Regions from separate parts of the Leclercia sp. GHBNCSD genome, predicted to be linked through region 1. Evidence: predicted binding sites of a transcription regulator. Region 1 holds the regulator's gene; each other region holds the start of a gene.
The links. The regulator PurR, encoded in region 1, represses purine synthesis genes. The targets are predictions, from matches to a motif close to CANGCAAACGTTTGCNTG.

Region 1 (7,305 bases):
TGAATATGACGCGCTGCATGCCATCTTTAAAATGGTGCGCAAGGGCATGAAAGAGCAGAACTGTAATCGCGCGATCATGGTGGCGCACAATGCTACCTTCGATCACAGCTTTATGATGGCTGCCGCCGAGCGCGCGTCGCTGAAACGTAATCCGTTCCACCCGTTTGTGACCTTCGATACCGCGGCCTTAAGCGGGCTGGCGCTGGGGCAAACCGTGCTGTCGAAAGCCTGTATTACCGCCGGTATCGATTTTGACGGCACACAGGCGCACTCCGCCCTGTACGATACCGAACGCACGGCGGAACTGTTTTGCGAAATCGTTAACCGCTGGAAGCGTCTCGGCGGCTGGCCGCTGCCAGATGTTGGCAACAACGCATAAAAAAAGCGACCGGAAGGTCGCTTTTTTATTTACCGTGCGCGAGATTACTCGGCGCCTGGCTCTTCAGATTTGTACTTCGCAGCCGTCTCTTTGATCAGCTGCTGCAGTTCGCCGCGCTGATACATCTCAATCAGGATGTCGCAACCGCCAACCAGTTCACCGTCAACCCACAGCTGCGGGAAGGTCGGCCAGTTAGCGTATTTTGGCAGCTCAGCGCGGATATCCGGGTTCTGCAGAATATCAACGTAAGCAAAACGTTCGCCACAGGCAGAGAGCGCCTGCACCGCCTGAGCGGAGAAACCACAGCTAGGCAGTTTCGGAGAACCTTTCATGTACAGCAGGATCGGGTTTTCAGCAATCTGCTGCTGAATTTTTTCAATAGTAGTGCTCATGTCTTGCTTCCTTTTACTTCTGTTACGGCAATAGTCTGACATTGTAGCGTTTCAGGCCGACTACGGAAAATAACATTTTCGTCACGTACAGGATTTTACCGCGCGTGACGTAAAGTTGCATTGTAAAACTACCTTATCCCGTTCCCCCCTGCGTCTTTGCTCAGCGAATGTACAGATCAACCGGTTGAAATTCTGTTTTTTTGCACTTGCTAACGAAACGCAGTTTTAGATGCAAAAAGTTTATTAACGCAGGGGCTTTTTATAGATTAGAATCGACAAGTTTTGTAAATCAGACGCAGGATAATTTATATCCAGCTATTACCAGGGGAATGCCCAGTGGCGCGAATAAATAAATTCTCGATCACGCTCTGTGCTTTGCTGTTTTCATCTCTCACCTTCACGCCGGTGGCAAACGCCTCAGAGCAGGCGCGGCCTTCTGCCGCCCACAAAACGCATCTGGCAAAAGCCACCGAACCGAAGAAAAAAAGCAGCAGCGGCAAAACCACGAAGAAAGAGAGCACCAGCAAAAAAAGCACCGCCAGTAAAAAGAGCAGCAGCAAAAAAAGCAGCCTCGCTAAAACACAGCCAGCCACCTCCAGTAAGAAAAGCAAAAATTCCTCCCGCAGCGCGCCCCGTACAACTCAAACCGCTTCGCGCGTTGTGACAGAAAAATGTACTTCCCGTAAAGGCCATAAAGCGCAGTGCGTGAAAACCAGCAAGACCACGACCCTTGCCGAAGCGCATAAAGTCCGGGTGCAAAAAGCGCAGAAAACGGCGCTAAATAAGCTAATGGGCCAGATTGGTAAACCGTATCGCTGGGGCGGCAGCTCACCGCGTACCGGTTTCGACTGCAGCGGCCTGGTCTATTACGCCTATAAAGATCTGGTTAAGTTCCGCATTCCGCGTACCGCCAACGAAATGTACCATCTGCGTGACGCCTCCCCGGTGGATCGCGGTGAGCTCGAAAGCGGCGATCTGGTGTTCTTCCGCACCCAGGGTCGCGGCACCGCCGATCACGTTGGTGTCTACGTTGGCAACGGCAAATTTATTCAGTCGCCGCGTACCGGCCAGGATATTCAGCTCACCTCCCTGAGCGAAGAGTACTGGCAGCGCCATTACGTTGGCGCTCGCCGCGTGATGAAGCCCAGCACGCTGCGTTAACCCCCTGCCCCGCGGGTAAGCCTGCGGGGTAAGTTCCTCTTTTGTAGGGTCTTTCAATTTGCTACTCTATCCTTACATTCAATATGGTTATTGGATGGTTCACTATAATAAGGAGAGAAGCAATGTCGTTTGAATTACCTGCATTACCGTATGCAAAAGACGCTCTGGCCCCGCATATTTCTGCGGAAACCCTGGAGTACCACTACGGCAAACATCACCAGACCTATGTCACCAACCTGAATAACCTGATCGCCGGCACCCCATTTGAAGGGAAAACCCTGGAAGAGATCGTGCGTAGTTCTGAGGGCGGTATCTTCAATAACGCCGCGCAGGTGTGGAACCACACCTTCTACTGGCACTGCCTGGCGCCTCAGGCCGGTGGTGAACCGACGGGTGATCTGGCTGACGCCATCATCGCCACCTTTGGTAGCTTTGCGGAATTTAAAGCGAAGTTTACCGACGCCGCGGTGAAAAACTTTGGCGCGGGCTGGACCTGGCTGGTGAAAGAGGCGGACGGGAAACTGGCCATCGTTTCCACGTCCAATGCGGGCACGCCGTTGACCAGCAACGCTACCCCACTGTTAACGGTGGATGTATGGGAACACGCTTACTACATCGATTACCGTAATGCGCGCCCGAACTACCTCGAGCACTTCTGGGCGCTGGTAAACTGGGAATTTGTTGCGAAGAACTTCGCGGCATAACGAAAAACGCAGAAGGCCGGGCCTTCTGCGTTTTGGTCTTATTCGGCGGCACAAACCGGTTCAGGTTGTTTTCTGTCGGCCATTAGCACCAGCAGAAGCCCCAGCGCGGCAATGATGGCCCCCATCACCGGAACAAAGCTGTACCCCAGCCCGCCGGAGATCACCGCACCACCCGCCGCCGCACCCAGCGCATTCCCCAGGTTAAACGCTCCGATATTGACGGAAGAGGATAACCCTGGCGCATCGCTTGCCACCCGCATCACACGCATTTGCAGCGGCGGTACCACCGCAAAGGTCGCCATTCCCCATACCACCATCGCGAACGCCGCCCCCACTTCATTACGTGCCAGCCACGGGATCGCCACCATAATCGCGATCAGCAGCAGTAGAAAGCCTTTCAGGGTGCCGCTTACGGAGCGGTCCGCCAGCTTGCCGCCCAGGAAGTTGCCGAGGGAGAAACCGACGCCAATCAGCACCAGCATCGCGGTAACAAAAGCAGGCGTCGCCTGGTTAATGTCATGCAGAACGGGCGCAATGTAGGTGTAGAGGGTGAACATTGCCCCAGCACCGAGAACCGTGGTCAGTAAGGCGGAAAGCACCTGCGGGCGCATCAGCACCGCCAGTTCTTTACGCACATCCGGCTTTTCGCCCGCGCCACCCGCAGGGAGGGAGAAGAAGAGCGCGACCATCGAGACCACGCCCAAAAGCGCCGTCGCCAGGAAGGACATCCGCCAGCCGATGGCTTCGCCCATCCACGTTGCGGCGGGTACGCCGCCAATATTGGCGATGGTGAGACCCATAAACATGGTTGCTACGGCGCTGGCCTGTTTATGCTTCGGCACTACGCTTGCGGCGACCACCGACCCGAGGCCAAAGAAGGCGCCGTGATTGAGGCTGGTCAAAATACGCGACAGCATCAGGGTGGTGTAATCCGGGGAGAGCGCCGACAGCACGTTACCGACGGTAAAGATCGCCATCAGGAAGATCAGCGCATTACGACGGCCGCGATGGGAAAGCAGCAAGGTCATCAGCGGTGCCCCTACCATTACGCCGATAGCGTAGGCGCTGATTAACATGCCCGCAGCGGGAATAGAGACATCCACACCCCGGGCGATAACCGGTAGCAGTCCCATTGGAGAAAACTCGGTGGTGCCGATGCCAAATGCGCCAATGGCCAGGGCCAGCAGCGGAAAATTGATTTTCATACTTCAACTCCGGATACCGTGTCGTCAGGCGACACAGAACAATGAAGGCGAAAGCATGACATCAATCACAAAAAATGAGAAGTTAACAATTTGGCAAAAGATTTTTGCCGGACGCGTAACAATAGCAGAAGGGAGACGAGGGAGCGTTAGCTCCCTCGCAAATATCAGTGCAGCGCAGCCGTAAGACCGCTGGCAACGATCAGACCCAGAACAATAACGGTGGTAATCAGCGAAAACTTAAGATCGGTACTCATCAATTTTTCTCCTTTTAATCACCCTACGAAGAGTGAGCTTGCTCATTTTTGCACAGTTCAGGGTAAAAATCTTGCTGGATTTAGATTGATATCGATTTTTACTCTTCCCCTTTTGGTCAAGATCAGCCAAAATTCCACGCTAAATTTATTAGCGTACCGGCCATTGACCCCCTCCTGACGTCCTGTGTCGTTTTCCCGGCGTACCGCAATTCAAATTGCGCAATTAGGGCGAGTGAAGGCAAACGTTTACCTATTGGTTTTTCAGGAGCTTAAGATATGGTCTGGAGTGACATCTGATGGCAACAATTAAAGACGTAGCGAAACGCGCAAACGTTTCCACTACAACCGTATCACATGTTATTAACAAAACCCGCTTTGTGGCGGAAGAGACGCGTAACAACGTCTGGGCAGCGATCAAAGAGCTGCACTATTCTCCGAGCGCCGTCGCCCGTAGTCTGAAGGTGAACCACACCAAATCGATCGGCCTGCTGGCGACCAGCAGCGAAGCCCCCTACTTCGCAGAAATTATTGAAGCGGTAGAGAAAAACTGCTTCCAGAAAGGTTACACCCTGATCCTCGGCAACGCCTGGAACAGCCTGGAGAAGCAGCGGGCCTATCTGTCAATGATGGCGCAAAAGCGCGTCGACGGCCTGCTGGTAATGTGCTCGGAATACCCGGAGCCGCTGCTGAAGATGCTGGAAGAGTATCGCAATATCCCGATGGTGGTGATGGACTGGGGCGAAGCGAAAGCGGACTTCACCGACTCGGTCATTGATAACGCCTTTGAAGGTGGCTACATGGCAGGACGTTATCTGATCGAACGCGGGCATCGCGATATCGGCGTCATCCCGGGCGCGCTGGAGCGCAACACCGGTGCCGGTCGTCTGGCCGGTTTTATGAAAGCGATGGAAGAAGCCTTAATCACGGTGCCGGAAAACTGGATCGTCCAGGGCGACTTTGAGCCGGAGTCCGGCTATCGCGCCATGCAGCAGATCCTCTCCCAGACGCCGCGTCCGACCGCTATTTTCTGCGGCGGCGATGTTATGGCGATGGGTGCCCTGTGTGCCGCTGACGAGATGGGCCTGCGCGTTCCGCAGGACGTTTCGCTGATCGGGTATGATAACGTGCGCAACGCCCGTTTCTTCACCCCGGCGCTGACCACCATCCACCAGCCAAAAGATTCGCTGGGCGAGACCGCCTTCAACATGCTGCTCGACCGTATCGTCAATAAACGTGAAGAGTCGCAGTCCATTGAAGTGCATCCGCGTTTGATCGAACGCCGCTCCGTCGCCGATGGCCCGTTCCGCGACTACCGCCGTTGATCCGCTCAGGGAGCCAGTACCTCTGGCTCCCGCAACCACTCCCTGTTCATCGTTTCACTGTCCCCCAGATAATCCAGCAGCCACGCCAGCGCCGGTGACATGTCGTTTTGTTGCCAGGTGAGGCAGCAGGCCGCATCCGGGAAGGGGTTTTCCAGCGTCAGCTCCACCCATTTGCCACTGTCTATCCAGGGCCGGGCAAAATGGACCGGCACCATCCCCACGCACAGCCCGGCCGACAGGCAGGTCGCAGAGGATTCCCAGTCCGGGGTGACGATCCGCCGCTGGTTATCCAGCAGCCAGGTGATCCGTTTCGGCAGCGAGCGGGAGGTATCTTCCCGCACCAGCGACGGCCAGTTGCGCAGGGTATCATCGCTGAGCGGGCCGGGAAGCGCGGCCAGCGGATGGTGGCTCGCCACCACGCAGACCCAGCTCAGCATCCCCATATCGCGAAACGCGTAGCGCCCCCCCACCGGTATCGCCTGGGTCGCGCCGATCGCCATCTCCACCCTGCCATCCGCCAGCGCATCCCAGACACCGTTAAAGACCTCCTGGGAGACACGCAGCTCAACGTCAGCGAAGTGGCGATAAAAGTCGACGATCATCTGGCGGGTGCGCTCGGGACGAACGATGTTATCCACCGCAATGGAGATATGCCCGCGCCAGCCGTTGGCAATCTGCTGACACTGTTCGCGGGTGATCTGCATTTTTTTGATAACAGAACGCCCCTCCTTCAGAAACCACAGCCCGGCAGGCGTCAGCTCCACATCACGGTGTCGCCGTTCAAATAGCGGCACCGCCAGCCACTCCTCAAGCTGACGCACCGTATAGCTGATGGCTGACGGGACACGATGTAGCTCCTGTGCCGCGCCGCTGAAACTGCCGTTACGCGCCACGGCATCCACCACTTCAAGGGAATATTCTGACCACATTTTCTGCCTGCAAAAAATTTGAATGCAACCGCCAAATATTAGCGTTTCACAAGCGGGATTGCACTGCCTACACTCAGCGGCTACCTAAACCTGCATCCATAAGGACAATAAAACCATGCAACCCGGGAAAGGATTTTTAGTCTGGCTCGGCGGCCTGAGCGTGCTGGGCTTCCTCGCCACCGATATGTACCTGCCTGCGTTCGCCATCATGCAGGCGGATCTGCAAACCCCGGCTGCCGCCATCAGCGCCAGCCTGAGCCTCTTCCTGGCCGGTTTTGCCTTCGCGCAGCTGCTCTGGGGACCGATGTCTGACCGCTTCGGACGCAAGCCGGTACTGCTGGCCGGCTTAGCCATCTTTGCATTCGGCTGCCTCGGTATGCTGTGGGTACGCGACGCCACCTGGCTGCTGGTGCTACGCTTTATCCAGGCGGTGGGGGTCTGCGCCGCGGCGGTGACCTGGCAGGCGCTGGTGACCGATTACTACCCGGCATCGCGAACCAACCGCATTTTCGCCACCATCATGCCGCTGGTTGGCTTGTCGCCAGCGCTGGCACCGCTGCTCGGCAGCTGGATCCTCGCCCATTTCAGCTGGCAGGCCATTTTTGCGGTGCTGTTTGCCATTACCCTGGTGCTGATGATCCCGGCCTTTTTCCTGAAGCCAGTGACGGTAAAAGAGGCGCAGCCAACCTCCCGCGTGACCTTCTTTACCCTGCTTCGCTCCCGGATCTACCGCGGCAACGTGCTGATCTACGCCGCCTGTTCCGCCAGCTTCTTCGCCTGGCTGACCGGCTCGCCGTTTATCCTCAGCGATATGGGCTACAGCCCGGCGGCGATCGGACTGAGCTATGTGCCGCAGACTATCGCCTTCCTGATTGGGGGTTACGGCTGCCGCGCCGCCCTGCAAAAATGGCCGGGTCACCAGATGCTGCCGTGGCTGCTGGGCCTGTTTGCCGTCAGCG
Region 2 (7,305 bases), on a different contig from region 1:
GCTTCGATAAGCAGGGTACCGGAACCACACATCGGATCGAGCAACGGCGTACCCGGCAGCCAGCCGGAACGCATCACGATGGCGGCCGCCAGGTTCTCTTTGATCGGCGCAATACCGGCACGATCGCGGTAGCCGCGCTGGTGCAGGCCTTCGCCACACAGATCCAGCGCAATGCTGGCAACTTCTTTATTCAGGCGAACGTTGATGCGCAGATCCGGATTTTCACGATCGACGTTCGGACGCTCCAGATTTTTGCGCGTGAAACAGTCGACGATGGCATCTTTGACCTTCAGCGCCCCGTACTGGCTGTTACGGATCTCATCGTTCAGGCCGCTGAAGTGCACGGCAAAAGTGGCGCCTGGGGCAAAAATCTCTGTCCAGTCGATAGTCTGCACGCCAATATAAAGATCGAGATCGCTATAAACCTTGCATTCTCTCATCGGCAACATGATGCGTGAGGCCAGGCGGCTCCACATCAGGCTCTGGTAAATAAGCCGCGTGTCGCCCTGAAAATGGACACCACCCTGAACCACCTGGCACTCTTGCGCGCCCAGATTTTCCAGTTCAGTTTTTAACAGCTCTTCCAGCCCACGGGCCGTACTGGCAAACAGAGAATTCATATCGTCACTTTTACTCTAAGAAAATTGCTGCGCATTATAGCCAATCTGGGCTCTATGTCATAAAGTTGAGGGCTTATTTTCATTTGAGGGCTGCGCCGTGGCGACGTTATCCAGGCTTTTCATTCATCCGGTTAAATCCATGCGCGGTATTGGGCTCACGCATGCCCTTGCCGATGTCAGCGGTTTTGCCTTTGATCGCATTTTTATGGTCACAGAGCTGGATGGCACATTTATTACCGCACGCCAGTTCCCGCAAATGGTTCGCTTCATCCCGGCGCCGGTTCAGGATGGTCTCCATCTGACTGCGCCGGATGGTTCCAGTAGTATCGTCCGTTTCAGCGATTTTGCGCCAGCGGATGCGCCCACCGAAGTCTGGGGCAACCACTTTACCGCCCGTATCGCCCCGGACGCGATCAACCGCTGGCTGAGCGAATTCTTTTCCCGCCCGGTTCAGCTCCGCTGGGTTGGGCCGGAGCTGACGCGACGCGTGGCTAAGTTTGCCGCGGTGCCGCTCTCTTTTGCCGACGGATTCCCGTATCTGCTCACAAACGAAGCCTCGCTGCGCGACCTGCAACAGCGCTGCCCGGCCAGCGTGCAGATGGAGCAGTTCCGCCCGAACCTGGTGGTGACAGGCGCTGCCGCCTGGGAAGAGGACACCTGGAAAGTGATCCGCATCGGCGAGGTCATTTTTGACGTGGTGAAACCCTGCAGCCGCTGCATCTTTACCACCGTCAGCCCGGAGAAAGGGCAGAAACACCCGGCTGGCGAACCGCTAAAAACCCTGCAATCTTTCCGCACCGCGCAGGATAATGGTGATGTCGATTTCGGCCAGAACCTGATCCCGCGCTCCAGCGGAGTGATCCGCGTGGGCGACGAGGTGGAGATCCTCTCGACCGCCCCGGGCCGTCTCTACGGTGCAGGCGCCGAAGAAGAGGCCAGCGACGTGGAAGTGCAGCCTGCAACGGCGGTGACCATCCAGTGGCAGGGGCAGACCATTCGCGGTAACAATCAGCAGGTGTTACTGGAGCAGCTTGAACAGGCCGGGATTCGCGTGCCCTACTCCTGCCGTGCGGGGATTTGCGGATGCTGTCGCATTACGCTGGTTGAGGGGGAAGTGAGCGCGCTGAAGAAATCGGCCATTGGCAGCGACGGCACAATCCTGTGCTGTAGCTGCGTACCGAAAACGTCGTTACAACTCGAGGCTTAAACGGCCTGTTCCAGGCTGAAGCTGACCGGTTGCGGTTTCAGCCTGTCATTCATCACTTTAATCGGGTCGCCCAACTGCATGGTGCGCCCGGCAATGGTCACCGCGGGCTGCGCCAGTAAACAGAGCGCAGCGTTGTCGCCCGGCTCCACCACCAGCAAATTCACCTGCTCACCATTTTCGCTCAGGCTGACACAGGCGGCATCACCGATAACCGGCGTCCAGCGTTCACCGTGGGCAAGAAAGTGCCAGCTTTTTGGCATCTGGGGTTTGAGGAAGCGGATCGCCACCAGCGCATTGAGCACCAGTTCAGCACGCTGCTCTTTCGACAGTTCCAGGTCACGGCACTTCTCTTCAAAAGAGAAATAGAGTGCGGCATCATCGACGCAAAAACCGGTATCGGCAAAGGCGTCCGGGGTTAACATCCGGCGGGCAAAACGCGAACGAAACAGCATACCATTGGCCAGATCGAGCATCATACGATCGTGCTCTTCGCAGAAATACCAGCGCCAGTTATCGTCAGGTTTAATTCGCATCTGTCTCTCCCGTGCCCGAAACGTCCTGTCGTAAGAAAGTCCTTATTGCCGCTTCGTTTTTTTAACCTCAGTAATCAAAGACTACTATGTCTAATAAAGCAACAGTCCGGGAATATAAAACAACCAGAGCTGGAAATAAAGCCCTGGTTGTCAGTCATGCTAAAAGGTTAGAGGTGATTAACGATTTCTTTAATCAGCGGCGGACCTTTAAAAATAAAGCCGGAATATATCTGAACAAGCGAAGCGCCAGCAGCCATTTTTTCACGGGCGGCGATGACTGAATCAATCCCGCCAACCCCAATAATCGGTAAGCGGCCATTTAATTCCTGCGACAGACGACGAATTATTTCGGTGCTTTTTAACTGCACCGGGCGTCCGCTCAAGCCACCCATTTCATCGCAGTGCTTCATCCCCTGAACTAAAGTGCGGTCGAGCGTGGTATTGGTAGCGATAACACCATCAATATTATGACGAACTAAACTGTCGGCCACCTGAATCAGCTCTTCTTCACTCAGATCCGGCGCAATTTTAACGGCGACCGGCACATATTTATGGTGCGTCGCCTGGAGTTCATTTTGCTTATTTTTGATGGCGGTTAATAAGTCGTCCAGCGCTTCGCCGTATTGCAGGGTACGCAGACCTGGCGTGTTAGGCGAGGAGATATTCACCGCAATATATCCGGCATAAGCGTAGACTTTCTCCATGCAGATCAGGTAGTCATCTTTGCCCTGCTCAACCGGCGTGTCTTTATTTTTGCCGATATTAATGCCTAATACACCGTCGAAATGGGCCTTTTTCACATTTTCAACGAGATGATCGACACCGAGATTATTAAACCCCATGCGGTTAATCAGCCCCTCGGCTTCTACCAGGCGGAACAGGCGTGGCTTGTCGTTACCCGGTTGCGGACGCGGTGTGACGGTACCAATTTCGATGGAGCCGAAGCCCATCGCACCCAGTGCATCAATGCACTCGCCATTTTTATCCAGCCCTGCCGCCAGACCCAATGGGTTTTTAAAGGTTAACCCCATACAGGTGACCGGCTTATCCATCACTTTCTGGCGCACCAGCGCTTCGAGCGGGGTTCCCGTAATACGGCGTAACTGCTGGAATGTTAATTCATGAGCGCGCTCAGGATCGAGCTGGAAAAGGGCTTTACGAACGAAGGGGTAGTACATGAACTCTCCTGGATTCCCGGTGTGCAAACCGGGGGCGTATTATCTGCGATCGCAGCGGGAAAGGGAATTGACCTGAGGCAAAAAAACCCCCGTGCCGCGCAATCGTTTACTTTTCACTCCTCCTTTATTCAATTTTCGGCATTTATCTTGCGGATAAATCATTTAGCGGAATAAGCCAGCGGTGCCACACTGCCAACAAATGTTATCAATGTTAGATAAAAGCGAATAATTGGTTATAAGGAGCATCTATGCGCGTCATTACGTTGGCCGGCAGTCCGCGATTCCCTTCCCGCTCCAGCGCACTGCTGGAGTACGCCCGGGAGCAGCTTACCTCTCTGGATGTGGAGGTGTTCCACTGGAATCTACAAAATTTTGCCCCGGAAGATCTGCTCTATGCCCGCTTCGACAGCCCTGCGCTGAAGGCGCTGAATGAACAGTTAAAAGAGGCCGATGGGCTGATCGTCGCCACGCCGATCTATAAAGCCTCGTTCTCCGGTGCCCTGAAAACCCTGCTGGATCTGCTGCCGGAGCGCGCGTTAGAGGGCAAAGTCGTCCTGCCGCTGGCGACGGGCGGCACTGTGGCCCACCTGCTGGCGGTGGATTACGCCCTGAAACCGGTGCTCAACGCCCTGAAAGCCCAGGAGATCCTGCACGGCGTCTTTGCCGATGATTCTCAGGTCATCGATTACCAGCACAAGCCGCACTTTACCCCAAACCTGCAAACCCGCCTCGACAGCGCGCTGGAGACCTTCTGGCAGGCGCTGCATCGCCGCGACGTGCAGGTTCCAGCCTTCGGTCTTCAGAAAGGAGTCGCCCATGTTTAAATCTCTCGCACGCCTGAGTCTGGCAGGTCTGGTGGCTCTCTCCGCCCTGGCGCATGGCGCAGAGCCCGCGCCCGACAATCTGCGTATTGGCTATCAGAAAGGCAGCGTCAGTATGGTGCTGGCGAAAAGCCATCAGCTGCTGGAAAAACGCTACCCGGACACCAAATTCTCCTGGGTCGAGTTCCCGGCCGGCCCGCAGATGCTGGAGGCGCTGAACGTAGGCAGTATCGATCTCGGCAGCACGGGCGATATCCCGCCAATTTTCGCCCAGGCCGCCGGCGCGGATCTGCTTTACGTCGGCGTTGAGCCGCCAAAACCGAAAGCCGAAGTGATCCTGGTGCCTGAAAATAGCCCGATTAAGAGCGTGGCGGATCTGAAAGGCCACAAAGTGGCTTTCCAGAAAGGCTCCAGCTCCCACAACCTTTTATTGCGCGCGCTCCAGCAGGCGGGCCTGACCTTTAAGGATATTCAGCCGGTCTATCTCTCCCCGTCGGATGCCCGCGCCGCCTTCCAGCAAAAGAGTGTCGATGCCTGGGCTATCTGGGACCCTTACTACTCTGCGGTGCTGCTGCAGGGGGAGGTGAGAGTACTGAAAGATGGCGAAACCCTGAAACAGACCGGCTCTTTCTACCTTGCCGCACGCCCCTATGCCGAGAAGAACGGTGCCTTTATTCAGGGCGTGCTGGATACCTTTAGCGAAGCGGACGCCCTCACCCAGAGCCAGCGCCAGGCCAGTATCGCCCTGCTGGCAAAATCGATGGGTCTGCCGGAGCCGGTCATTGCTACCTACCTTGACCATCGCCCGCCAACCGTCATCAAACCGGTGGATGCGAAAATCGCCGTGTTACAGCAGCAAACCGCCGACCTGTTTTACGACAACCATCTGGTACCGAAAAAAATCGTTATTCGCGACCGCATCTGGCAGCCCACTGCATCGAAAGGAGATAAATCATGAGTCTGAATCTGTTCTGGTTTTTACCTACCCATGGCGACGGTCATTACCTTGGCACCGACGAGGGTGCTCGTCCGGTGGATCATGCTTATCTCCAGCAGATCGCCCAGGCGGCCGATCGGATTGGTTTTACCGGGGTGCTGATCCCGACAGGTCGTTCCTGCGAGGATGCGTGGCTGGTGGCGGCGTCGATGATCCCGGTGACCCAACGCCTGAAGTTTCTGGTGGCCCTGCGTCCCAGCGTGACCTCCCCGACGGTGGCCGCACGCCAGGCCGCGACCCTCGACCGTCTGTCGAATGGCCGCGCCCTGTTTAACCTGGTGACCGGCAGCGATCCGCAGGAGCTGGCGGGAGATGGCGTCTTTTTGGATCACACCGCGCGGTACGAAGCCTCCTCTGAATTCACTCACGTCTGGCGTCGTCTGCTGGAGGGGGAGAACGTCACCTTCGAGGGCAAGCATATCCATGTGCGTGACGCGAAACTCTACTTCCCGCCGATCCAGCAGCCGCGTCCACCGCTCTATTTTGGCGGTTCATCGGACGTTGCCCAGGATCTGGCCGCCGAGCAGGTGGATCTCTACCTTACCTGGGGCGAGCCGCCGGCGCTGGTAAAAGAGAAAATCGAACAGGTGCGCGCCAAAGCCGCGGCGCGGGGTCGTAAAGTCCGCTTCGGTATTCGTCTGCATGTGATTGTGCGCGAAACCACTAAAGAGGCGTGGCAGGCCGCCGACCGCCTGATTTCGCATCTGGACGATGACACCATTGCCAAAGCGCAGGCCGCGTTTGCCCGCACCGATTCCGTGGGGCAACACCGAATGGCCTCCCTGCACAACGGTAAAAGAGAGAATCTGGAGATCAGCCCGAACCTGTGGGCGGGCGTCGGCCTGGTGCGCGGCGGCGCAGGTACCGCCCTGGTGGGGGATGGCCCGACCGTGGCAGCGCGCATTAATGAGTACGCTGACCTCGGTATCGACAGCTTTATTCTCTCCGGTTATCCGCATCTGGAGGAGGCGTACAAGGTGGGCGAACTGCTGTTCCCGCATCTGGATGTCGCCATTCCGGAGATCCCGCAGCCGCAGCAGCTGTTGCAGCAGGGCGAAGCGGTCGCCAACGAATTTATTCCGCGTAAAGTCGCCCAGAGCTAAGGAGAACGCATGGCTCATTCTTCCCGAAAATGGCTGCTGCGCATTGCACCCTGGCTGCTTCCCGCAGGCATTGTGCTTATCTGGCAGTTGGCCTCCTCCGTGGGCTGGCTCTCCAGCCGCATCCTGCCGTCGCCGGAGGGGGTTGTGGAGGCCTTCTGGTCGCTGAGCGCCAGCGGCGAGCTGTGGCAGCATCTGGCGATCAGCGCCTGGCGCGCGGTGATTGGTTTTTCCATCGGCGGGACGATTGGCCTGACGCTGGGGCTGATCAGCGGTCTCTCCCGCTGGGGCGAGCGTCTGCTGGACACCTCGATTCAGATGCTGCGCAACGTGCCACATCTGGCGCTGATCCCGCTGGTGATCCTCTGGTTTGGTATCGATGAGACGGCGAAGATTTTTCTCGTCGCCCTCGGCACGCTCTTCCCGGTCTATATCAACACCTGGCACGGCATCCGTAATATCGATCGCGGGCTGGTGGAGATGGCGCGCAGCTACGGTTTGTCCGGCTTCGCCCTGTTTATCCACGTTATCCTGCCGGGCGCCCTCCCCTCCATTATGGTCGGCGTGCGCTTCGCCCTCGGCCTGATGTGGCTGACGTTAATTGTGGCGGAAACCATCTCCGCCAACTCGGGTATCGGCTACCTGGCGATGAACGCCCGCGAATTCCTGCAGACCGATGTGGTCGTGGTGGCCATTGTTCTCTACGCCCTGCTCGGCAAACTGGCGGATGTCAGCGCCCAGTGGCTGGAACGCCGCTGGCTGCGCTGGAATCCGGCCTACGCGATAAAGGAGGCACACGCATGAATACAGCTCGCTTAAACCAGGGTACGCCGCTGTTGCTCAATGGCG
Region 3 (7,305 bases), on a different contig from region 1:
CCTGCTGGAGCTGTTGCCCGCGGGAGAAGATCACCGACCGGGTCGCCTGAACCATCTCGGTATTGGCATTCGCAAAGGCCTCCAGTCGCATAGCGGCCTGGGCATCAGGCCCGCTGTTAATGCACTGCAGCTGGGACAGGGCGTTAAGATCCTGGCGCAACGTCTGATAGAGCTTATCGTCGGGCAGTACACCGGCATGGGCGTCGAGCATATCGCTGTAGCGCTTACGCTGATCCTGGTACACCCGCGCCAGCGTTCTGTCGTCGAGGACGCAATACTGCCGGTAGCTGCGCTCCATCTCCAGGGCGGCATTGGTCATCGCCTCGCTGCGGCGGGCATCAATCAGGGTGGTTCTGTTGGTCAGCGCCGCCTGCGCGCTGAGCGCGTTCAGGCTCTGCCACGCCTGCCATGCCAGCACCAGCAAAGGCAGCAGGATCAGCAGGAAGGCCATCATGACTAACTGTCGTAAGGAGCGAGGGAAAACTGGCCAGCGTTTCAACGCATTACTCTCTGTCGCGAGGGGGTAAGGGGATGCTAGCCGGACATGCGTTCAGATACAACAAAGCCGGGTTAAAAACCCGGCTTTGTTGCGGAATGAGGCGGTGCCTAACTCGACGTTTCGCCCTGGGTCTGATAAAGCAACGCTATGATCAGTAGTTGGACGGCAGGCACCTTTTTGTGCGTCATTCGAAGTTTATGTAGCACGTCCCGAAGGGGCTGACATAAGAAGGTGAATGAGCCACTGGTTACTATTATGCAACAGATGTGCCAAAATGCAAATAAAAATATTAATGTGTTGAAAAATATGAATTTATAGAGCTTTGCGTACTTATTCAGCGCGTGATGATTTTCAGGCTATCTGTCGCTAATCAGCAACACTCTGGCAGAATCCTTACTACCATTATAAAAATCAAAAACTTAAGTGTCGCCTTTTGGCGACACCGCAGAATGTGAGTTGTCGCACATTTGCGACACTGAGGAATTGCCGGGCGGCACTGCCTTTGCCCGGCCTACAAAATTTATCCGGCTTTTGGAGGCCCGGTAAGCGAAGCGCCCCCGGGCACAACAACGATCTCTTAACCTAACTGCTTACGCGCGTTGCGGAAGATACGCATCCACGGGCTGTCCTCGCCCCAGTTTTCCGGGTGCCAGGAGTTACTGACGGTGCGGAATACGCGCTCAGGGTGCGGCATCATCACCGTGACGCGACCGCTTTCGCTGGTCACCGCGGTGATCCCGTTGGCAGAGCCGTTCGGGTTTGCCGGGTAGTTTTGCGTTACCTTGCCGAAGTTGTCGACAAAGCGCAGCGCCACCAGACCTTTGCTTTCCAGCTCCGCCAGATGCGCGGCATCACGCAGTTCAACCTGCCCTTCACCGTGGGAGACAGCGATCGGCATCTGCGATCCCACCATTCCCTGCAGCAGCAGAGACGGGCTCTGGGTCACTTCCACCAGGCTGAAACGCGCTTCGAAGCGATCGGACTGGTTACGCACAAAGCGCGGCCAGGCTTCGCTGCCCGGGATCAGCTCACGCAGGTTAGACATCATCTGGCAGCCGTTACAGACGCCCAGCGCCAGGGTCTGTGGACGGTGGAAGAAGGTTTCGAACTCATCGCGGACGCGTTCGTTGAAGAGGATGGATTTTGCCCAGCCCTCGCCCGCGCCCAGCACGTCACCGTAAGAGAAGCCGCCGCAAGCCACCAGCGCCTGGAAATCGGCCAGACCGGTGCGCCCTGCCAGCAGGTCGCTCATGTGAACGTCGATGGCATCGAAGCCTGCACGGTGGAAGGCGGCCGCCATCTCAACGTGGGAGTTCACGCCCTGCTCACGCAGGACAGCTACTTTCGGACGCGCACCCTTCGCAATGTACGGCGCGGCGATGTCTTCGTTAATGTCGAACGAGAGTTTGACGTTCAGGCCCGGATCGTTGTCGTTGGCTTTCGCCTCGTGCTCCTGATCGGCACACGCCGGGTTATCACGCAGACGCTGCATCTGCCAGGTGGTTTCCGCCCACCACATACGCAGCGTGGAGCGACTTTCGGCAAAGACGGCCTGGCCGTTGGCGTCGATAACAAAGCGATCCCCGGTCACTGCTTTACCCAGGTAATGGACGCAGTCGCCCAGGCCGTGCTGCGCCAGCAGCGTTTCCACCGCCTCGCGATCTGCCGCCCGTACCTGAATGACGGCGCCCAGCTCTTCGTTGAACAGCGCAGCCAGATTATCGTTACCCAGAGAGGCAATATTCACTTCCACGCCGCAGTGGCCGGTGAAGGCCATTTCCGCCAGGGTGACCAGCAGGCCGCCGTCGGAACGGTCGTGGTAGGCCAGCAGTTTGCGTTGGGCCACCAGCGCCTGAATGGCGTCGTAGAAGCCCTTCAGCTGCGCCACATCGCGCACGTCTGCCGCTTTGTCACCCAGCTGGCGATAAACCTGCGCCAGCGCGGTGGCGCCCAGTGCGTTATGACCTTTACCCAGGTCAATCAGCAGCAGGGCGTTGTCTTCGGTAGAGAGTTGCGGGGTAATGGTGTGGCGCACATCTTCCACGCGGGCAAAGGCGGTAATCACCAGCGACAGTGGAGAGGTCATCTCGCGCTGCTCGTTACCTTCCTGCCAGCGGGTTTTCATCGACATGGAGTCTTTACCCACCGGAATGGTCAGGCCCAGCGCCGGACAGAGCTCTTCACCCACCGCTTTCACCGCTTCGTACAGCCCGGCGTCTTCACCCGGGTGACCGGCTGCGGCCATCCAGTTGGCGGAGAGCTTGATACGTTTGATGTCGCCAATCTGGGTGGCTGCGATGTTAGTCAGCGCTTCACCTACCGCCAGGCGGGCAGAAGCGGCAAAGTCCAGCAGCGCCACCGGGGAGCGTTCGCCCAGCGCCATCGCTTCGCCATAGTAGCTATCGAGGCTGGCGGTAGTGACCGCGCAGTTCGCCACCGGGACCTGCCACGGGCCCACCATCTGATCGCGGGCGACCATGCCGGTCACGGTACGGTCACCGATGGTGACAAGGAAGGTTTTCTCCGCCACTGCCGGCAGATGCAGAACGCGGTTTACCGCCTCGGCAATCGTCACACCCTGCAGGTCGAGCGCTTTACCGCTCGCTTTGCGGGATTCAACGTCGCGAGTCATCTTCGGCGTTTTACCCAGCAGCACGTCCAGCGGCAGATCGATCGGCTGGTTGTCGAAATGGGTATCGCTTAAGGAGAGGTGCATCTCTTCGGTGGCCTCACCGATCACTGCATACGGGGCGCGCTCGCGACGGCAGAGCTCGTCAAACAGCGGCAGCTGATCCGGGGCAACGGCCAGCACGTAGCGCTCCTGAGATTCGTTACACCAGATCTCCAGCGGGCTCATGCCGGGTTCATCACTCAGGATATCGCGCAGGTTGAAGCGGCCCCCGCGGTTGCCGTCGCTCACCAGCTCCGGCATGGCGTTGGAGAGACCGCCCGCACCCACGTCATGAATAAAGAGGATCGGGTTGGCATCGCCCAGCTGCCAGCAGCGGTCGATCACCTCCTGGCAACGGCGCTCCATCTCCGGGTTGTCACGCTGTACGGAGGCGAAGTCGAGATCCGCATCAGACTGGCCGGACGCCATTGAGGAGGCGGCCCCGCCACCCAGACCGATATTCATCGCCGGGCCGCCCAGCACGATCAGCTTGGCACCCACGACGATCTCGCCCTTCTGCACGTGATCGGCGCGAATGTTGCCGATCCCGCCCGCCAGCATGATCGGCTTATGGTAGCCGCGCAGCTCTTCGCCGTTGTGGCTGTCCACTTTTTCTTCGTAGGTACGGAAGTAACCGTTCAGTGCCGGACGACCAAATTCGTTGTTAAACGCCGCGCCGCCCAGCGGTCCGTCGGTCATGATATCCAGCGCGGTAACAATACGCTCTGGTTTGCCAAAATCTTCTTCCCACGGCTGTTCAAAGCCCGGGATGCGCAGGTTGGAGACGGAGAAGCCGACCAGACCCGCTTTTGGTTTTGCCCCACGACCGGTTGCGCCTTCGTCACGGATTTCACCGCCGGAGCCGGTGGCGGCACCTGGCCACGGCGAAATAGCCGTCGGGTGGTTATGGGTTTCCACCTTCATCAGGATATGCGCCGGCTCCTGATGGAAGTCATAGCGCCCCGCTTCGCGATCGGCGAAGAAGCGGCCCACCTCGGAACCTTCCATAACTGCGGCGTTGTCTTTGTAGGCAGACAGCACATGATCAGGGGTTTGCTCGAAGGTGTTTTTGATCATTTTGAACAGCGACTTTGGCTGTTGCTCGCCGTCGATAATCCAGTCGGCGTTGAAAATCTTGTGGCGGCAGTGCTCTGAGTTGGCCTGCGCGAACATATAGAGTTCGATGTCGTTCGGGTTGCGGTTCAGCTTAATGAACGCGTCCTGCAGGTAGTCAATCTCATCTTCTGCCAGCGCCAGGCCTAAACGCAGGTTGGCGTCAATCAGCGCCTGACGGCCCTCACCCAGCAGGTCCACGCTCTGCACGGGCGCAGGCTGATGGTGAGAGAAAAGCTGCTGCGCATCGTCGAGAGAGGCGAACACGCTCTCCATCATGCGGTCGTGCAGTTCTGTTGACACGGCTGACCACTGTTCATCAGTCAGGCTTGCGGCTTCAACGTAATAGGCCACGCCCCGCTCCAGACGATTAATCTGGCTCAGACCACAGTTATGGGCGATGTCGGTTGCTTTAGAAGACCAGGGGGAGATGGTACCCGGACGAGGCGTAACCAGCAGAAGTTTACCGTTCGGGGTATGGCTGCTCAGGCTTGGGCCGTACTTCAACAGGCGCTCAAGCCGGACTAAATCCTCTGACGTTAAGGGAGCATTCAGGTCAGCAAAATGGACATACTCAGCGTAAATATTGCTTACCGGAAGGTCGGCCGCCTGAAAACGTGCCAGCAGTTTATTGATACGGAAGGCAGACAGTGCAGGCGAACCACGCAGAATTTCCATCATAAGTCTCTCGTCTTCGAAGCGCCGGAGGCGCTTACAGTGTGCGCAAGGGGGGAAAACGGGCGCCATTATAGTGGATCCTGCGCGCCGACGAAACCGTTTGCGTCGTAATAAAATCGTCGTCGTCATTTAACCATTGGTGTTGCCTTTCCCGCTAATAAGTTGCCAAGTGGCGCAACTTTACGCAAAATGCCGCGAAATCTTTGGTAATACTTGTTTTTACTATGGCCAATAAACAACAGAATAATACACAGCGCATAGAATCAACTTATTGAAAAAATTAAAGATTAATTATCTGTTCATCGGCATCGTGACCCTGCTGTTGGCAGCGGCCCTGTGGCCTTCAATCCCTTGGTTCGGTAAAGCCGAAAATCGCATCGCCGCCATTCAGGCGCGGGGGGAGCTGCGCGTCAGTACCGTGGCCTCTCCCCTCACCTACAGTGCGATCAACGATAAAGTCATTGGGCTGGATTACGAGCTGGCGCAGCATTTTGCTGACTATCTGGGCGTAAAGCTCAGAATTACGGTACGCCAGAACATCAGCCAGCTGTTTGACGACCTGGACAATGATAAGGCTGACATGCTGGCTGCTGGCCTGGTCTATAACAGCGAGCGCAGCAAAAACTATCAGCCAGGCCCAACCTACTACTCTGTCTCGCAGCAGCTGGTCTATCGCGTGGGCAGCCTGCGACCACGCACGCTTGCCGGGCTCACCGCCGAGCAGCTCACCGTTGCCCCGGGCCATGTTGTCATTGACGACCTTCGGGCGCTGAAAGAAAAAAAGTACCCTGAACTTAGCTGGAAGGTTGATAAGAAGCTCGGCACCACGGCGCTGCTGGAGCAGGTGACAGACGGGAAACTGCCCTACACCATCGCCGACTCGGTTGCCATCAGCCTGTTCCAGCGCGTTCACCCGGAGCTGGCCGTGGCGCTGGACGTCACTGACGAGCAGCCTGTCACCTGGTTCAGCCCTCTCGACGCCGACCAGACGCTTTCCGCCGCCATGCTCGATTTCTTTAACAGGATGAATGAAGACGGCACGCTGGCGCGTCTGGAGGAGAAGTACCTCGGTCACGGGGAGGGCTTCGACTATGTCGATACCCGCAGCTTCCTGCGGGCGGTGGATAATGTCCTGCCGACGCTGAAGCCCCTGTTTGTGAAGTATGCCCAGGAGATTGACTGGCGACTGCTGGCCGCCATCTCTTATCAGGAGTCTCACTGGGACGCACTGGCCACCTCGCCAACCGGGGTACGCGGCCTGATGATGCTGACCAAAAATACCGCCCAAAGCCTGGGACTAACCGACCGTACCGATGCTGAGCAGAGCATCAGCGGCGGCGCGCGCTACCTGCAGGCGATGATGGACAGAGTGCCGGAGAGCGTCCCGGAAGAGGAGCGGATCTGGTTTGCGCTGGCGGCCTATAACATGGGCTATGCCCACATGATCGACGCCCGCGCCCTGACCGCGAAAACCAAAGGCAACCCCGACAGCTGGTCAGACGTAAAACAGCGTCTGCCGCTGCTGAGCCAGAAGCCTTATTACAGCAAGTTGACCTATGGCTACGCGCGCGGCCACGAGGCGTACGCCTACGTGGAAAACATCCGCAAATATCAGATAAGCCTGGTGGGGTATCTGATGGAGAAAGAGAAAGAGGCGCAGGCAGCCCAGCAGCTGGCCCAGGCCTATCCGGTGGTGGCACCGGAGGAGCTTACTCACCCGATAACTTCCATTCTGCCTTTTGCTGCTTTTTCTGCTGACGCCGCATTCGAAAGAAGTCACTTAGCATCGCCGAACACGCTGGTGCCAACACCTCTCCAATAACCTTGACCTGATGGTTCATGCCGGGATGGCTGAGCACGTCCAGCAGCGAACCTGCCGCACCGGTTTTTTCATCCCGCGCCCCATACACCACCGTACCGATCCGGCTGTGGATCATGGCGCCGGAGCACATGACGCAAGGTTCGAGAGTGACATACAGGGTGGTGTCCAGCAGGCGGTAGTTTTGCAGCACCAGTCCGCCCTGGCGCAGGGCCATAATTTCGGCATGGGCGGTGGGGTCATGGCGACCAATCGGGCGATTCCAGCCCTCGCCGATCACCTGATTATTGTGTACCAGCACGGCACCGACCGGGACTTCGCCTTCATCCCAGGCACGTTGGGCAAGCTGGAGCGCATGGCGCATCCAGTATTCATGATTAAGTTCAGGGTCGGACAACGCAGCATACTCCAGTCTGAAAAGCGGGCGCATTATACACACCCGCTATGCATAATCACAAAATCATTCCAGTTGCTGAAGTTCGCCCAGCGGCGTAACGCGCCAGCGGTGCTGGCAGAAGTAGAGCA
Region 4 (7,305 bases), on a different contig from region 1:
GTGCCGTCGGCGCGCATTTCAGCAAAGGCTTTGTTCAGCGCTTCACGCAGTTCGTTATCCTCTTTACGCAGACCCATACCGGTGCCCACGCCGAAGAGTTTCTCATCCTTGATGGACGGACCGCCAAACTTGTAATCTTTACCAACCGGCTGTTTCAGGAAGCCTTCGCTGGCTGCCACTTCATCCTGGAAGGCGGCGTCAATACGGCCCGCAGTCAGGTCAGCGTAGATATTCTCCTGGCCCTGGTAAGAGACGATTTCAATTCCTTTCGGTGCCCAGTGCTCGTTGCCGAAGGTCTCCTGAGTGGTGCCCTGCAGCACGCCCACACGTTTACCTTTCAGGGATTCAAGGGTTGGCTGAATATCGGAAGATTTCGCTACCACCAGACGCGAGTCCGCTGCATAAAGCTTGTCGGTAAAGGCAATCTCCTGCTGGCGTTTTTCGGTGATAGAGAGGGAAGACATAATGGCATCAATTTTTTTCGCTTTCAGCGAAGGGATCAGCGCATCCAGTGGGTTTTCAACGAAGGTACACTCTGTTTTGATACGTTTGCACAGCTCTTTAGCCAAATCGATATCAAAACCTACCAGTTCACCCTGCGCATTCTTCGATTCGAAGGGGGCATAAGTCGGGTCAGTACCAATACGAACTTTTTGCGGAATTGCTGCAAATGCCGCGGTAGCGCTGGAAAAGGCCAGAGCCAGAGAAAGTGACAAAACCAGTTTTTTCATATCTATCCTCAACAGACTGTCTTCTTACGGGATTTTAACGCCGACGGGGCGCCTTTAATGTGCCACTAATCGCCGCGGCAAGGCAAAAGATTATGCCCGGCAAGCGCGAAAAAGTGCATTGCGAGTGCTTAACTATTCACTTTATAACCAACACAGCGCACGATTTGCACCATCCTGGTTCGCAAAGGCCATTGTCGCACCATAACGGGGAGCCATTATGGTGCGCACCCGTCAGTTCCGGTTAGCCGCCGTAAACATTGAAGTCGAAGTATTTCTTCGCCAGTTTGTCGTAGGTACCGTCTTTACGCAGTTCAGTGAAAGCTTTGTCAAAGGCCGCCTTCAGCTCGGCATCGTCTTTACGCAGGCCGATCCCGGTGCCGTCGCCGAAATATTTTTTGTCTTTGACTGACGGGCCAGCAAAGGCAAACTCTTTGCCCGCCGGTTGTTTCAGGAAGCCTTCGCTCGCGGCGACTTCATCCTGGAAAGCCGCATCCAGACGCCCTGCCGCCAGATCGGAATAGATCAGATCCTGGTTCTGGTACGCCACTACATCCACGCCCTTCTCACGCCAGTTGGCGTTCGCATAGCCTTCCTGCGTTGAGCCCTGCAGAACGCCTACATGCTTGCCTTTCAGCGAGTCAATGGTTGGCTGGATTGGGGAGCCTTTCGCCGCAATCAGACGTGAATCCGCCGCGTAAAGTTTCTCAGAGAAGGCGATCTCCTGCTGACGCTTTTCGGTAATCGAGAGCGAGGAGATGATCGCGTCAATCTTCTTGGCTTTCAGAGACGGGATCAGCGCGTCGAAGTCGCTGCCCACCCAGGTACATTTCACGGACATGCGTTTGCACATCTCATTTCCCAGGTCGATATCAAACCCAACGAAATCCCCCTTCGCATCTTTCGATGAGAACGGGGCATAGGTTGCGTCTGTACCGATACGTACGTTCTGTGGGAGCGCCGCAAAGCTGCTTGCCGCAGCGCTTAATCCCACCAGCAAAGACAGAGCCAGAACCGTCTTCTTCATACATTACCCTCAAGTGTCGTGATTTTCTTATGTAATAGATTGTGTTGTGTGTTGTTGCAGGCAATCTCTTGCAGGTCTTATGCCATATTGCAGATAACGCAAAATTACGGCGTTAAATATGTTAATGAAAGGTTGCAGGATTACCTTAATGGTGAAAGATAGCAGGTCTGCCAAACGAACCGCAGTGCCTGGAAAGGAAAAAAGGAATTAAATGTTGAGGATATGATCGCTGTTGCAGAATTGCCCTGAAACAGGGCACGTTGCGGTGAAATGCACTCTGGCAGAACAGCCTTACCGTCAGGCGCCCTGCCAGCGGGTAAAGAGATCGTCCGGCAGGTCAATGTCGAACTGATCGAGCACCCGGTTTACGGTCTGATTAATCACATCATCCAGGCTTTGCGGACGGTGATAAAACGCCGGCACCGGCGGCATGATCACCGCCCCCAGTTCAGCGGCCTGGGTCATCAGGCGTAGATGGCCCAGATGCAGCGGGGTTTCGCGCACGCACAATACCAGCGGGCGACGCTCTTTTAATATCACATCGGCCGCACGGGTCACCAGCGTATCGGTATAACTGTTGACGATGCCAGAGAGAGTTTTGATGGAACAGGGCAGGATCACCATGCCCGCCGTTTTAAACGACCCGGAGGAGATGCTGGCGGCGATATCGCGCGCGTCATGCACCACATCGGCCAGCGCCTGAACGTCACGCAGGGAGTAATCGGTTTCGAGAGAGAGGGTCTGACGCGCAGCCTGGCTCATCACCAGATGCGTTTCAACCTCGGCGACGTCGCGCAATACCTGCAACAAACGGACACCGTAAATCGCGCCGCTGGCCCCTGAGATCCCTACAATTAATCGTTTCATGATGTTCGCCCTTTCTGTTACAGGGCTGACTGTGCAGGATTTTGGCGGGAGTTGCAAGCGAGGGCAGATGCCCTCGCCTGCGATAGTGCTTAACCTTCGTTATGCATCTCTAAACTTTCGAGATCGTTCGCCAGCTGGACGGCTTTCGCGTCGTCGTTGCGCAGTGAATCGAGGTAGTCCAGGTAGCCCTGATCCACATCTTTGGTGACGTAGATACCGTTAAACACCGAGCACTCGAACTGCTGAATATCCGGGTTCTCGGCGCGCACCGCGTCGATCAGATCGTTCAGATCCTGGAAAATCAGGCCGTCGGCACCGATGATCTGGCGGATCTCATCCACTTCACGACCGTGGGCAATCAGCTCGTTGGCGGTAGGCATATCGATGCCATACACGTTCGGGAAGCGAATTTCCGGTGCCGCAGAGGCCAGATAGACCTTCTTCGCACCCGCTTCACGGGCCATCTCGATAATCTGCTCAGAGGTGGTGCCGCGCACGATGGAGTCATCCACCAGCAGCACGTTCTTATCGCGGAACTCGGCGCGGTTGGCATTCAGCTTGCGGCGCACCGATTTACGGCGCAGCTGCTGGCCCGGCATGATAAAGGTGCGGCCAACGTAGCGGTTCTTCACGAATCCCTGGCGGTAAGGTTTACCCAGAATACGCGCCATCTCCAGGGCGATATCGCAGGAGGTTTCCGGGATAGGGATCACCACGTCGATATCCAGGTCTTCCCACTCGCGTGCAATCTTCTCGCCGAGCTTGGTTCCCATATTGACGCGGGCGCTGTAGACGGAGATTTTGTCGATGAAAGAGTCCGGGCGAGCGAAGTAGACGTACTCGAACAGGCACGGATTGCTGACCGGATTCTCTGCGCACTGACGGGTAAACAGCTGGCCTTTCTCGGTGATGTAGACCGCTTCGCCAGGTGCGACGTCACGCAGGAACTCAAAGCCCAGGGTATCCAGCGCCACGCTTTCGGAGGCGACCATATACTCGGTGCGGCCATCGCCAATATCGCGCTTGCCCAGCACCAGCGGGCGGATGCCGTTAGGATCGCGGAAGGCGACCATACCGTGGCCGATAATCATCGCGACGCAGGCATAAGCGCCACGGATCAGGCGGTTAGTGGCGGCTACCGCGGCAAAAATGTTGTCAGCTTCCAGCGGATAGTGGCGGAAGTTATCCAGCTCGCTGGCAAAGACGTTGAGCAGGATTTCAGAGTCAGAAGTGGTGTTAATGTGACGACGCTTCTCTTCAAACAGCTTCTTACGCAGCTCGTGAGCATTGGTCAGGTTGCCGTTGTGGGCAAGCGTGATGCCATACGGCGAGTTAACGTAGAACGGCTGAGCTTCAGAGGCGCTGGAACTGCCAGCAGTCGGGTAACGAACGTGACCAATACCCATGTTGCCTTGAAGACGCTGCATATGGCGGGCTTCGAACACATCGTTTACCAGGCCGTTGGCCTTACGTAAACGGAAGCAGTTGTGTGCATCAATGGTGATGATACCCGCAGCATCCTGCCCACGGTGCTGAAGCACCGATAATGCGTCATAAATAGACTGGTTTACCGGCATGAAACCGGCGATACCGACAATACCGCACATTCGTCATTTCCTCGTTAAGCCACATCTCAGGGTTTATGCCCTGGGCAAAAAACTCGACGAGCTTTGCAGATAGTCAAAGAACCATCTGATGATGAAGCTGAACTGCGGGATAAGCTGCGATTTCTGCCAGTCTTCACTTTTTGAGAACCCGGTAAAGGTATCAAGGAAGAATAGTATCGCGGCAACAATCAGCGCGCCTCGCAACGCCCCGAAACAGATCCCCAGCACCCTGTCCGTTCCTGACAACCCGGTTTTCTCGACCAGCTGGCCAATCACGTAGTTAACAATGGCGCCGACAATCAGCGTCGCGATAAACAGCACCGCGATGGCAATCCCATTTCGAACCAGTTCATCTTCAAAGCCCGTGAACCAGACAGACAGGTAAGTGTAGTAATGACTGGCAACAAAGAAGGCACAGCCCCAGGTTACCAGCGATAACGCTTCACGAACAAAGCCACGGATCAGGCTAACCAGACAGGAAAAACCTATCACCGCAATGATGGCGTAATCAATCCAGACCATATGTGTCCCACGATCAAACGCCCTGTCATCCAGTTCGGGGCGAATTCTAACAGAAAAAGAAAACGTTTGCGTAGGGATTTCCTTCCCGCGCGTAAATAAAAAAAGCGCTGAAAAAATATTCAGCGCCCCAGGCGGGTTACCTTCTCAGGCAATCTGCTGCGCCTGTTTTTGCCTTATCCCGTAAACGAGAGAAACCCTCAGTTCACGCTGTAATTCATCACCACGCCGCTCAAACCAGAGAGTTTATTCAGCTCTCCAAGCGATCCCTTCAGCTTGTCTCTCGACGCATCCGGCCCTACGAGAATACGGGTGATTTTACCCTGTACCGGTGTGGTAGGTGAAGTGTAAACGCGATACCCCGCACCACGGAGTTTGGCCACCACCTCGTTGACCTTATCGGCGTTTTTCAGGGCACCGAGCTGCACAACGTAGGCTTTACCGGTCGGGGCCGGTTTCTCTTCTGCCGCCGGTTTGGCCGGTGGGGTTTCTGTCGCCGCCGCCAGCTGCTGGCTGGTGTTATCGCGCTGCGGTTTCGGCTGCGGCTTCTCAACCGGTTTCGGTTTTTGCACCGGTTTTGGCGCGTACTGCTCAACCGGCGCCGGAACGGGATCCAGCTCGTTGTTGTTTCCGGCTGCCAGACGCGCCGGATCTAACGATGGCGCCGCGGCATCGCCCGCGCGCACCTCTTCAGCCGCCCCTTCTGGTGGCTGTGCAGGCAGAGCCTGTGTTGCCGGGAGCATGTCCGGCTCATCCCGATCGCCCGGTTTCGGCACCAGCGGGATCGCCGCAAACTCATCCTGATAATGTTTTTTCTGTCCATCAAGCAGCCCGGGGAGAATAATCACCCCCAGCGCCACCAGCACAATGGTGCCTGCTAAACGGTTCTGAAACTTACTTGCCACCGGTTCTCCCCGCATCCATTACGTCCATGACATGTGCCACCGTGTGGAACGAACCACACACCAGCACGGTATCTTCTGGTCTGGCATCGGCCATCGCCGCCCGCCAGGCCTGCGCCACGCTATCAAAGCGCTGCCCTGCGCCGAGATGCGCCATTAACTGTTCGGCAGTCGCCCCGCGTGGGCCTTCCAGAGGGGCACAATACCAGCTATCGACCACACTCTCCATGCAGGCCAGCGTGCCGCCAATATCTTTATCATGAAGCATACCGATAACCGCCAGCACGCGCCCGGTTTTTGGCAATGATTTGAGACGCCCTGCGAGATACGCCGCGGCATGGGGGTTATGCGCCACATCCAGAATCAGACGCGGTGATTCGCTGACTATCTGGAAACGCCCCGGCAGAATCGCATGCTGAATGCCGTCGCGCATCGCCTGCTCCTCTACCGCCAGACCACTGGCGCGCAGTGCGGCCAGCGCCGTCGCAGCATTCGGCTGCGGTACCTGGGGCAGCGGCAGGTTATCCAGCGCGCCCGCCGCGTCTTCAAAGCGCCAGCCGCTTTCCGTCACGCTGTAGCGCCAGTCGACGTCACGGCGCTGCAACAGCGCCCCTTTCTCCTGCGCCACGTCAGCAATAGTGTGCGGCATATCGGGTTCGCCGACGATAGCCGGTTTGCCCGGGCGGAAAATACCGGCTTTTTCACGGCCAATGCTCTCGCGATCGGGCCCCAGCCAGTCGGTATGATCCAGCGCGATGCTGGTGATTACCGCCACATCCGGGTCGACAATATTAGTGGCATCCAGACGTCCGCCTAACCCGACCTCGAGGATCACCACGTCCAGCTGCGCCTGCTTAAAGAGCCACAGCGCCGACAGGGTGCCATATTCAAAATAGGTCAGCGAAATATCGCCGCGCGCGGCTTCGATCTCCGCAAACGAGGCGGTGTGCGCGGATTCAGCCAGCTCCGCATTCTGTACCCGCACGCGCTCGGTATAGCGCACCAGATGAGGTGAGCTGTAGACCCCTACTTTGTAGCCTGCCGCCATCAGCATCGCTTCCAGGGTGCGGCAGGTGGTGCCTTTGCCGTTGGTACCCGCCACGGTGAAGACAAAGGGAGCCGGTTTCAGAACATCAAGGCGCGCCGCGACCAGGCTGACGCGCTCAAGTCCCATGTCGATGGCTTTACTGTGCAGGTTTTCCAGATAAGAAAGCCACGCGGCCAGAGGCGACGTGGCTTGGGGAAGAGTAATATTTTCCATGTTGCGCGCTTTTCAGTTACGGTTAGAAAGCAAAAGGGCAGCGCCACTGGCCCTGCCCTTTTCAGTTATCAGGCCTCGGGTTCCTGATCCGGTACCACCACGCCTTCGCGCGGCTCATCCGGGCTCGGCGACGGCAGATTCATCAGCTTCGCCAGAATGCTGGCCAGTTTCAGGCGCATTTCCGGACGGCGAACGATCATGTCGATAGCGCCTTTCTCGATAAGGAACTCACTGCGCTGGAAGCCCGGCGGCAGCTTTTCACGTACCGTTTGTTCAATAACGCGCGGGCCGGCAAAGCCGATCAGCGCTTTCGGTTCAGCGATGTTCAGATCGCCCAGCATCGCAAAACTTGCCGATACGCCGCCCATGGTTGGGTCGGTCAGCACAGAGATGT

Region 2: a site for PurR is predicted at 3,634-3,651, ahead of pyrD (quinone-dependent dihydroorotate dehydrogenase). Genes of this name have one in related genera too.
Region 3: a site for PurR is predicted at 5,051-5,068, ahead of purL (phosphoribosylformylglycinamidine synthase). Genes of this name have one in related genera too.
Region 4: a site for PurR is predicted at 4,807-4,824, ahead of cvpA (colicin V production protein). Genes of this name have one in related genera too.

What each region holds. Positions count from the first base shown of each region.
Region 1 covers NZ_JBQVYO010000002.1:332,053-339,357, forward strand. Annotated here, with positions in the region: gene rnt (ribonuclease T) at 1-379, shown strand, start outside; gene grxD (monothiol glutaredoxin 4) at 424-771, opposite strand; gene ACT3IC_RS21945 (C40 family peptidase) at 1,108-1,932, shown strand; gene sodB (superoxide dismutase [Fe]) at 2,055-2,636, shown strand; gene ACT3IC_RS21955 (MFS transporter) at 2,675-3,841, opposite strand; gene cydH (cytochrome bd-I oxidase subunit CydH) at 4,006-4,095, opposite strand; gene purR (HTH-type transcriptional repressor PurR) at 4,392-5,417, shown strand; gene punR (DNA-binding transcriptional activator PunR) at 5,423-6,346, opposite strand; gene punC (purine nucleoside transporter PunC) at 6,462-7,305, shown strand, end outside.
Region 2 covers NZ_JBQVYO010000001.1:264,009-271,313, forward strand. Annotated here, with positions in the region: gene rlmKL (bifunctional 23S rRNA (guanine(2069)-N(7))-methyltransferase RlmK/23S rRNA (guanine(2445)-N(2))-methyltransferase RlmL) at 1-620, opposite strand, end outside; gene ACT3IC_RS01440 (YcbX family protein) at 718-1,827, shown strand; gene zapC (cell division protein ZapC) at 1,824-2,360, opposite strand; gene pyrD (quinone-dependent dihydroorotate dehydrogenase) at 2,528-3,538, opposite strand; gene ssuE (NADPH-dependent FMN reductase) at 3,787-4,362, shown strand; gene ACT3IC_RS01460 (sulfonate ABC transporter substrate-binding protein) at 4,355-5,317, shown strand; gene ssuD (FMNH2-dependent alkanesulfonate monooxygenase) at 5,314-6,459, shown strand; gene ssuC (aliphatic sulfonate ABC transporter permease SsuC) at 6,469-7,260, shown strand; gene ssuB (aliphatic sulfonates ABC transporter ATP-binding protein) at 7,257-7,305, shown strand, end outside.
Region 3 covers NZ_JBQVYO010000001.1:3,157,935-3,165,239, reverse strand. Annotated here, with positions in the region: gene qseE (two component system sensor histidine kinase QseE/GlrK) at 1-499, opposite strand, end outside; gene purL (phosphoribosylformylglycinamidine synthase) at 1,077-4,964, opposite strand; gene mltF (membrane-bound lytic murein transglycosylase MltF) at 5,233-6,783, shown strand; gene tadA (tRNA adenosine(34) deaminase TadA) at 6,671-7,210, opposite strand; gene yfhb (phosphatidylglycerophosphatase C) at 7,241-7,305, opposite strand, start outside.
Region 4 covers NZ_JBQVYO010000001.1:3,362,164-3,369,468, reverse strand. Annotated here, with positions in the region: gene hisJ (histidine ABC transporter substrate-binding protein HisJ) at 1-731, opposite strand, end outside; gene argT (lysine/arginine/ornithine ABC transporter substrate-binding protein ArgT) at 973-1,755, opposite strand; gene ACT3IC_RS16140 (UbiX family flavin prenyltransferase) at 2,053-2,622, opposite strand; gene purF (amidophosphoribosyltransferase) at 2,712-4,229, opposite strand; gene cvpA (colicin V production protein) at 4,263-4,751, opposite strand; gene dedD (cell division protein DedD) at 4,949-5,653, opposite strand; gene folC (bifunctional tetrahydrofolate synthase/dihydrofolate synthase) at 5,643-6,911, opposite strand; gene accD (acetyl-CoA carboxylase, carboxyltransferase subunit beta) at 6,980-7,305, opposite strand, start outside.